Regions from separate parts of the Pseudomonas prosekii genome, predicted to be linked through region 1. Evidence: predicted binding sites of a transcription regulator. Region 1 holds the regulator's gene; each other region holds the start of a gene.

Region 1 (3,279 bases):
CACATACCCCAGACGCTCGGTGGCGTCGGTGATCTGCGAGACTTCCTCGGCTTGCGGCATATTCGGGTCAATCTGAAAATTGACGATCGCGCTATGCAGCTCGCGAGTGAGCTTGCCCACTTCCTGATACAGGCCGCGGTCACGGGTCTGGTTGAGCTCATGGATCAGTTGCACAGCGTCGCCAAACCTGCCCTTTTCAAGGCTTTCGACCAGTTCGACGGCGTGTTTTTTCAGGGTCGACTCAAAATCGCCCTGTGAAGATTCTTTATGCTCCATAGCTCCCCCGTGGCGCAGTTGCTCAACCGATGCGTTCGAAAATCTTTTCGATCTTGTCTTTCAACGCCTGGGCCGTGAAGGGTTTGACCACATAGCCGTTTACACCGGCCTGGGCCGCTTCGATGATCTGCTCGCGCTTGGCTTCAGCGGTCACCATCAGCACTGGCAAGTGCTTGAGTTTTTCATCGGCGCGCACGTGGCGCAGCAGATCGATGCCGGTCATGCCCGGCATGTTCCAGTCCGTTACCAGAAAGTCGATGCTGCCGCTGTTGAGAACCGGGATGGCAGTGGTGCCATCGTCAGCCTCGACCGTGTTGGTGAACCCGAGGTCACGCAACAGGTTTTTAATGATCCGCCGCATCGTTGAGAAGTCATCAACGATGAGGATTTTCATGTTCTTGTCCAATTCGACCTCCAAGCAGTCTTAAACGCGCCCAGCACCTGGACACGCCATTTCATTCAATCAGGCAAAGCATTCGATGACTGTCTGGAGCACAACAGATCGAGACCGCTGCGGTTCATCACCGCACCAGCCTCGTTCGCAGTGTCCCCACACTGCCTTCAGCGCGCTCGCCACTCCCCCAAACGCCCCCGCAAACGGGCCGCGCACTGGCTGTGTAACTGGCTGACCCGCGATTCACTGACGCCAAGGACTTCACCGATTTCCTTGAGGTTCAGCTCTTCGTCGTAGTACAGCGCCAACACCAGCCGCTCACGCTCCGGCAAATTGGCAATCGCGTCCGCCAAAGCGGCCTGGAAGCGTTCATCTTCCAGATCGCGCGACGGCTCCAGATGAGCACTGGCGCCATCCTCGTGCAGCCCTTCGTGTTCGCCGTCCTGCAACAGGTCGTCGAAACTGAACAGGCGGCTGCCCAAGGTATCGTTCAAAATCCCGTAATAATCGTCGAGACTCAATTGGAGTTCGGCCGCAACCTCGTGATCTTTAGCGTCACGACCGGTTTTAGCTTCAATCGAGCGAATTGCGTCGCTGACCATGCGGGTATTGCGGTGGACCGAACGTGGCGCCCAGTCCCCTTTGCGTACTTCATCGAGCATCGCGCCACGGATTCGAATGCCCGCGTACGTTTCGAAGCTCGCGCCTTTGCTGGCGTCATATTTGGTCGACACTTCAAGCAGGCCGATCATCCCGGCCTGGATCAGGTCTTCCACCTGGACACTGGCCGGCAAACGCGCCAGCAAGTGGTAAGCAATGCGTTTGACCAGTGGCGCGTAACGCTCGATCAGCTCGTATTGCGCATCACGTGCCGACTTCTGGTAGAGGTTGTAGCCACTGGCTGTCATAGGACGGGTCCTGCGGTTTGTTGCACGAGACGTTCGACGAAAAACTCCAGGTGTCCGCGCGGGTTGGCGGGCAACGGCCAAGTGTCGACCTTCTGTGCAATCGCCTTGAACGCCAGTGCGCACTTGGAGCGCGGGAAGGCTTCGTAGACAGCACGTTGTTTCTGCACAGCCTTGCGCACGCTTTCGTCGTAAGGCACGGCGCCGACGTATTGTAGGGCGACGTCGAGGAAGCGGTCCGTGACCTTGGTCAACTTGGCGAACAGGTTGCGACCTTCCTGCGGGCTCTGGGCCATGTTGGCCAGGACACGGAAGCGGTTCATGCCGTAATCGCGGTTGAGCAACTTGATCAGCGCGTAGGCGTCGGTAATCGAAGTCGGCTCGTCGCACACCACCAGCAACACTTCCTGGGCGGCGCGAACAAAACTGACTACCGAGTCACCAATACCCGCAGCCGTGTCGATCACCAATACGTCGAGGTTATCGCCGATATCGCTGAACGCCTGGATCAGGCCGGCGTGCTGCGCAGGGGTCAGATGAACCATGCTTTGCGTGCCGGACGCGGCCGGGACGATGCGAATGCCGCCGGGGCCTTGCAACAGAACGTCGCGCAGCTCGCAGCGGCCTTCAATTACGTCGGCCAGAGTACGTTTGGGCGTCAGTCCCAGCAGAACGTCAACGTTCGCCAGACCCAGATCGGCGTCCAGCAGCATGACCCGTCGGCCAAGCTCTGCCAGAGCCAGGGACAAGTTCACTGACACGTTAGTCTTGCCGACGCCACCTTTGCCGCCGGTCACCGCGATCACCTGTACGGGATGCATGCTGCCCATGTTATTTCTTTACCTTGTCTTGCATAGACGGAGGCCACATTACTGGCTGCGCGTTCACAATCTGAACAATGCATGGCAGACCATCGATGTAGGTACAAAAACTGTTCATTAGCACCTCAGCCCACCTGCTTGGTCGGACTGTGGTAAATATCAGCGAACATGTCAGCCATGGCTTCTTCGCTGGGTTCTTCCTGCATTTGCACGCTGACCGCGCGACTGACCAACTGGTGACGTCGCGGCAGATGCAGATCATCTGGAATACGCGGGCCATCGGTGAGGTAAGCCACCGGCAATTCATGACTGATGGCCAGGCTCAACACCTCGCCCAGACTTGCCGTTTCATCCAGTTTAGTCAGGATGCAGCCGGCCAGCCCGCACCGCTTGTAACTGTGATAAGCGGCGGTCAGCACCTGTTTCTGGCTGGTGGTAGCCAGAACCAGATAATTCTTTGACTTGATGCCGCGACCGGCCAGGCTTTCGAGCTGCATACGCAGGGCCGGGTCGCTGGCCTGAAGGCCGGCAGTATCAATCAAAATCACCCGTTTGCGCAGCAACGGATCCAATGCCTGCACCAGCGACTGACCCGGATCGACGTGGGTCACCGAGACATTGAGGATTCGGCCCAGCGTTTTCAGTTGTTCCTGCGCCCCGATGCGGTAGCTGTCCATGCTCACCAGCGCGATGCTTTGCGCGCCGTACTTGAGCACATAGCGCGCGGCGAGTTTGGCCAGCGTGGTGGTCTTGCCCATACCGGCAGGGCCGACCATGGCAATCACGCCGCCCTCTTCCAGTGGCTCGACTTCCGGGGTCGCAATCATCCGCGCCAGGTGCGCCAGCAACATGCGCCAGGCCTGACGAGGCTCTTGAATTTCGG
Region 2 (3,279 bases), 1.2 Mb from region 1:
AAAAGCCGACATCGCTGTCGGCTTCTTCGATCACTGCGCCGGCGCTTCCGCCGGTTTCGCCGGGTCACCCGGCTTCGGTGCCACGTCGTCAAACAAATTCAGACGCTCCCGAACCTCATGCGCCGGCACCGGTTGCTTGTCCGCCGGTAACGCGTTCGGGTCCACCGGCGTGGCTGGCGTGCCCGGCGCTTCACCGGGTGCGCCCTGCCCCGGAATCGCCGAAGGGTCCGCACCTTGCGCGCCTTCAATCGCCGTTTGAGCCCTCTTCGTCAACACCACAATGTCGATACGGCGGTTCACCGGATTAAACGGATTCTCCCGATCAAACAGCGCCGACGAGGCATAACCGACCACGCGCGCCACTTGCGACTCCGGATAGCTGCCGGCGACCAGCGCGCGGCGGGCGGCGTTGGCGCGGTTGGCGGACAATTCCCAGTTACCGAAATCGCCGGTGCCGATGTATGGCTTGGCGTCGGTGTGGCCGCTGATGCTGACCTTGTTCGGCACCGCTTTAATGGTGTCGGCCATGGCCAGCAAAATATCTTCGAAATACGGTTTCAGCCGCGCCGAGCCCGAGTCGAACATCGGCCGGTTATCGGCGTCCATGATCTGGATGCGCAAGCCGTTCGGGGTGATTTCGAACAGGATCTGATCCTTGAACTTCTGCAGTTGCGGGTTCTCGTCGACCTTGTTCTGCAGTTCTTGCAGCAGCAATTCCAGACGTTCTTTCTCGACCTGCTCGGCCATGCCTTCGACCTGATCGGTGTCGGCCGTGACTTTGTCCGGTTGCGGCTGGGATTTCACCTCGGGGTTGAGTGTGTTATCCGGCGCCAGGGTCGGCGTGCCGCCCAGATCGATGATGTACGGCGTGCCGCTTTCGGAAAAGCCGACCGGGTCTTTGAAGTAACCGGCGATGGCGATCTTCTGTTCCGGTGTCGCGGTGGACAGCAGCCACAACACCAGGAAGAACGCCATCATTGCCGTCGCGAAGTCAGCAAAGGCAATTTTCCACGCGCCGCCGTGGTGCCCGCCGGCGATGCGCTTGATGCGCTTGATGATTATCGGCTGGTTATTTTCCATGACTTAACGCCCGCGAACCGCTTGTTCCAGCTCAGCGAAACTTGGGCGGTGCGCCGGGTACAGAACCTTGCGGCCGAACTCTACCGCCAACGATGGCGGCATGCCGGAGGCCGAAGCCACCAGCGACGCCTTGATGGCTTCGTAGATGTTCAGTTCTTCCTTGGCATCGTGTGCCAGGGAGGTGGCCAGCGGGCCGAAGAAACCGTACGCCGCGAGAATACCGAAGAAAGTACCGACGAGCGCCGCGCCGACGTGCATGCCGATGGCCGCCTGGTCGCCTTCGCCCAGCGAAGCCATGGTCACGACGATGCCCAAAACTGCCGCCACAATACCGAAACCCGGCATGGCGTCGGCGATGCCGTTTACCGCGTGAGACGGGTGCTCGAGGTCTTCCTTGAGGCTGTAAAGCTCCATGTCGAACAGACCTTCGAGCTCGTGCGGCGCCATGTTGCCGGACGACATGATGCGCAGGTAATCACAGATGAACGCGGTCATGCGTTCGTCTTTTATGACGGTCGGGTACTTGGCGAAAATCGGGCTCGCAGCGGCGTCTTCGATGTCGCCTTCGATGGCCATCATGCCTTCGCGGCGGCTCTTGTTGAGGATCTCGTAGATCAGGCCCAGCACTTCCAGATAGAAGGTGTGGCTGAAACGCGAACTGAACATGCTCAGGGATTTCTTGAGCACGTGCATGGTCATATAACCGGGGTTGGCCTGGAGGAATGCACCCAGTGCCGCACCGCCGATAATCATCACCTCGAAGGGCTGGATCAGGGCGGCGATTTTGCCGTGAGAAAGCACGTATCCGCCGAGCACGCTCGCGAATACGACGATGATGCCGATTATTTTAGCCATAGGTAGGGGAGCACTTACTGAGTCGGGTTCAAGGTCATATTCGGAAGTTAAAAAATCTCTTCTTCTACTTATCGGCAAAACTGCGCCAGACTATAGCCCGTTGAGGCGAAAAGCCAATTTAGCCCGCGCCGGGCGTGTATTCAGCCAACGATGATCCCGTCCAGCCATGGCTAATGAAACCAATATTGCAGCGGTAAAACCGACCACGCTCGAAGGCTGGATCAAGCTTCTCGACGGCGTGCGCCTGCCGGTTCCGCTTGAGAGTCACGAGCGCGTCTGCAAAGCCATCCGCAATAATCGCAGCTCGTTGCGCGAGATTGCCGATTTGATGCAGAACAGCCCGGCCCTGGCCTTGAGCGTGATCCGCGAGGCCAATCGCCACACCCACGGCAGCATGACCGAGCCCGCGGAAAACCTTGAAGTGGCGATCAATCGTCTCGGTTTGAAGCGCACCGAAGAACTGCTTGATCGCCTGCCCACCGAAGCGCAATCGGCGATCCCGCATGCCCTGCGCCAGTTGCAGTTGATCAGCCAGCACGCGACCCAACAGGCCAACGGTTTTTTCGCCGGTCGCCTCGCGCGGCTGTGGCAGGACATTCATTGGGGCAGCCTGCTGTTTCTCTCGCCGCTGTGGCCGATGGCGCTGGCCCAGCCGAAGTTGCTGGAGGAATGGGAACTGCGCGTCATCCATAAAGGCGAGTCGGCGCGCACAGTCGAGAAACAATTATTCGGCGTGCGTTTGCTGGATATCTGCCTCGCTTTGGTTGATTTGTGGCGGCTGCCGATCTGGGTGCAGCAGGGTTATCGGCTGCTACTCACCGAGCAACGCGAACTGGTGAAAGTGCTGCGCATCGCCCGCGACAGCGAGCATCCGCTGCGCCAGCAAAATCGCCTGGACGACGACCCGACCCTGCGTCGCTGGCTCAACCAACCGGCCAACACCGTGTTGCTGGCCAACGGCCTGGCGCTGTCGGCGCAGCAATCCTGGGACGGCCCGCACAGTCAGCGCTGGCAGTTCCTCACCGGGCTATACCTGCAAATTTCGATGGATGAGGTGCAACAACAATTGCACCAGCAAGCCGCCAACAGCGCCCGCCAGCATGCGATGCCGGACCTCTGGCACCCGGCAGTTTCGCTGCTGTGGCCGTGGGGGACAAATCGGGTTCACGCCGGTTTGCTGCCCGCGCCGGCACCGAACGCGGAAGACCTGAGCAAGTGGCGCAAACAATGCGCCGAACTGCTGGTCGAGCCGAGTCGGTTCACCAACGCGATGCACCTGACCACGTCCGCCCGCGATGCGCTGGTCGCGTGCGGCATGCGTCGAGTGATGATTTTGATGACCGA
Region 3 (3,279 bases), 1.7 Mb from region 1:
TTGCTCCGTAAGCTCATGCCGGTCGAAGATACCAGGCCGCTGCGACTGTTTATTAAAAACACAGCACTCTGCAAACACGAAAGTGGACGTATAGGGTGTGACGCCTGCCCGGTGCCGGAAGGTTAATTGATGGGGTTAGCTAACGCGAAGCTCTTGATCGAAGCCCCGGTAAACGGCGGCCGTAACTATAACGGTCCTAAGGTAGCGAAATTCCTTGTCGGGTAAGTTCCGACCTGCACGAATGGCGTAACGATGGCGGCGCTGTCTCCACCCGAGACTCAGTGAAATTGAAATCGCTGTGAAGATGCAGTGTATCCGCGGCTAGACGGAAAGACCCCGTGAACCTTTACTATAGCTTTGCACTGGACTTTGAATTTGCTTGTGTAGGATAGGTGGGAGGCTTTGAAGCGTGGACGCCAGTTCGCGTGGAGCCAACCTTGAAATACCACCCTGGCAACTTTGAGGTTCTAACTCAGGTCCGTTATCCGGATCGAGGACAGTGTATGGTGGGTAGTTTGACTGGGGCGGTCTCCTCCTAAAGAGTAACGGAGGAGTACGAAGGTGCGCTCAGACCGGTCGGAAATCGGTCGTAGAGTATAAAGGCAAAAGCGCGCTTGACTGCGAGACAGACACGTCGAGCAGGTACGAAAGTAGGTCTTAGTGATCCGGTGGTTCTGTATGGAAGGGCCATCGCTCAACGGATAAAAGGTACTCCGGGGATAACAGGCTGATACCGCCCAAGAGTTCATATCGACGGCGGTGTTTGGCACCTCGATGTCGGCTCATCACATCCTGGGGCTGAAGCCGGTCCCAAGGGTATGGCTGTTCGCCATTTAAAGTGGTACGCGAGCTGGGTTTAGAACGTCGTGAGACAGTTCGGTCCCTATCTGCCGTGGACGTTTGAGATTTGAGAGGGGCTGCTCCTAGTACGAGAGGACCGGAGTGGACGAACCTCTGGTGTTCCGGTTGTCACGCCAGTGGCATTGCCGGGTAGCTATGTTCGGAATAGATAACCGCTGAAAGCATCTAAGCGGGAAACTAGCCTCAAGATGAGATCTCACTGGGACCTTGAGTCCCCTGAAGGGCCGTCGAAGACTACGACGTTGATAGGTTGGGTGTGTAAGCGCTGTGAGGCGTTGAGCTAACCAATACTAATTGCCCGTGAGGCTTGACCATATAACACCCAAGCAATTTGACTACTCGAAAGAGCATCAGATTGCGGTGTGTGAAGACGCAATGAACCGAAAGTTCGACTGTGCACAAAGCCACACGCAAATACCGACAGCTGTCACATACCCAATTTGCTGAAGCGCGGCCCTCTGGCCACGATTTGGTACCCGAATTTCTTGACGACCATAGAGCCTTGGAACCACCTGATCCCATCCCGAACTCAGTAGTGAAACGATGCATCGCCGATGGTAGTGTGGGGTTTCCCCATGTGAGAGTAGGTCATCGTCAAGATTAAATTCCGAAACCCCTATCTGCGTATGCAGGTAGGGGTTTTGTTTTAGTAGAAGTCACCATTTTTTGCTGGCACGTTACTTCGGTAACGGGCTGGTCACAGAATTTCTTGACGACCATAGAGCATTGGAACCACCTGATCCCATCCCGAACTCAGCAGTGAAACGATGCATCGCCGATGGTAGTGTGGGGTTTCCCCATGTGAGAGTAGGTCATCGTCAAGATTGAATTCCGAAACCCCTTTCTGCGAAAGCAGACAGGGGTTTTGTCGTTTCAAGGCCACCAAAAATCTCCCCGCACCAATCCGATCTAAATCATAAGCAGCCGCTCTGGTACACCGTTCAGCCGGAATCCGTCGGTAATTACAGTCATTTCATGCAAGCCCCTAAGATTTCTCCTACTCGTGCCGAAAGACTGGTGAGACATGCGTGCACCAAGTTGAGCGACCTCAGAAAGCCGCCAGCGCTGTTACATGGAATGTTGCAACCCGGAACGCATCCCCATCTTTTGCATAGAAGCCCCATGAAATGAATTTAAAGTTCAGCCATAAAATCCTGCTGGCCGCTTCTGGCGTCGTGGTGCTGGCCTTCGCATTGTTCACTTTGTACAACGACTATCTGCAGCGAAACACCATTCGCCAAAACCTCGAATCCTCCGTTCAGCAAGCAGGCGACTTGACCGCCAGCAGCGTGCAGAACTGGATGAGTGGCCGCGTGTTGGTTCTGGAAAACCTCGCGCAGAACGTCGCCCACCAAGGCGCCAATGCCGATCTGCCAGGGCTGGTGGATCAACCGGCCTTCACCTCGAACTTCCAGTTCACTTACGTCGGCCAGGCCAACGGTGTATTCACCCAGCGCCCTGACGCGAAAATGCCCGATGGCTACGATCCACGTCAGCGCCCCTGGTACAAACAAGCCGTGACGGCCGACAAAACCATGCTGACCCCGCCATACATGGCGGCCGTCGGTGGTCTGGTCGTAACGATCGCCATGCCGGTGAAAAAGAACGGCGAACTGCTTGGCGTTGTCGGTGGTGACCTGAGCCTCGAGACCTTGGTGAAAATCATCAACTCGGTCGACTTCGGTGGCATCGGTCACGCATTCCTGGTCAGCGGTGATGGCCAAGTGATCGTCAGCCCGGACAAAGATCAGGTGATGAAGAACCTCAAAGATGTTTACCCGAACTCCGGCGTGCGCATCGAGAAGGGCAATCAGGAAGTCACCCTCAACAACGAAGATCGCATCCTCTCGTTCACCCCGGTCAGCGGTTTGCCGAATGCCGAGTGGTACATCGGTCTGTCGATCGATAAGGACAAAGCCTACGCCCCGTTGAGCCAATTCCGCACCTCGGCCCTCATCGCGATGTTTATCGCCGTGAGCGCCATTGCAGTGCTGCTGAGCCTGCTGATCGCTGTGCTGATGCGTCCGCTGACCACCATGGGCCGCGCGATGAAAGACATTGCCCAGGGCGAAGGCGACCTCACCCGTCGTCTGTCGGTAGAAAGCAAAGACGAATTCGGCGAATTGGGCGGCGCGTTCAACCAGTTCGTCGAACGTATTCACGCATCGATTTCCGAAGTGTCTTCGGCGACTCGCCAGGTTCACGACCTGTCACAACGCGTTATGGCCTCGTCCAACGCCTCGATCATCGGCTCCGACGAGCAGAGCGCGCGCACCAACAGCGTGGCCGCAGCGATCAACGAACTGGGTGCCGCAACTCAGGAAATTGCACGTAACGCCGCCGACGCTTCGCAGCACGCCAGTGGCGCGAGCGAGCAGGCGGACGACGGTCGCCAAGTGGTGGAAAAAACCATTCTGG

What was found. The regulator FliA, encoded in region 1, starts transcription of late flagellar genes. The targets are predictions, from matches to a motif close to CTAAAGTTTNNNNNNNNNNNGCCGNTAA.
Region 2: motA (flagellar motor stator protein MotA) is a predicted target of FliA. The motif match lies at 2,004-2,031, and genes of this name have one in related genera.
Region 3: BLU01_RS12130 (methyl-accepting chemotaxis protein) is a predicted target of FliA. The motif match lies at 1,847-1,874, and genes of this name have one in related genera.

What each region holds. Positions count from the first base shown of each region.
Region 1 is NZ_LT629762.1:1,011,060-1,014,338, forward strand. It holds gene BLU01_RS04655 (protein phosphatase CheZ) at 1-276, opposite strand, end outside; gene BLU01_RS04660 (chemotaxis response regulator CheY) at 299-670, opposite strand; gene fliA (RNA polymerase sigma factor FliA) at 838-1,578, opposite strand; gene fleN (flagellar synthesis regulator FleN) at 1,575-2,405, opposite strand; gene flhF (flagellar biosynthesis protein FlhF) at 2,522-3,279, opposite strand, start outside.
Region 2 is NZ_LT629762.1:2,170,490-2,173,768, forward strand. It holds gene motB (flagellar motor protein MotB) at 31-1,080, opposite strand; gene motA (flagellar motor stator protein MotA) at 1,084-1,935, opposite strand; gene BLU01_RS09965 (HDOD domain-containing protein) at 2,102-3,279, shown strand, end outside.
Region 3 is NZ_LT629762.1:2,696,467-2,699,745, reverse strand. It holds rRNA gene BLU01_RS12145 (23S ribosomal RNA) at 1-1,176, shown strand, start outside; rRNA gene rrf (5S ribosomal RNA) at 1,346-1,461, shown strand; rRNA gene rrf (5S ribosomal RNA) at 1,570-1,685, shown strand; gene BLU01_RS12130 (methyl-accepting chemotaxis protein) at 1,989-3,279, shown strand, end outside.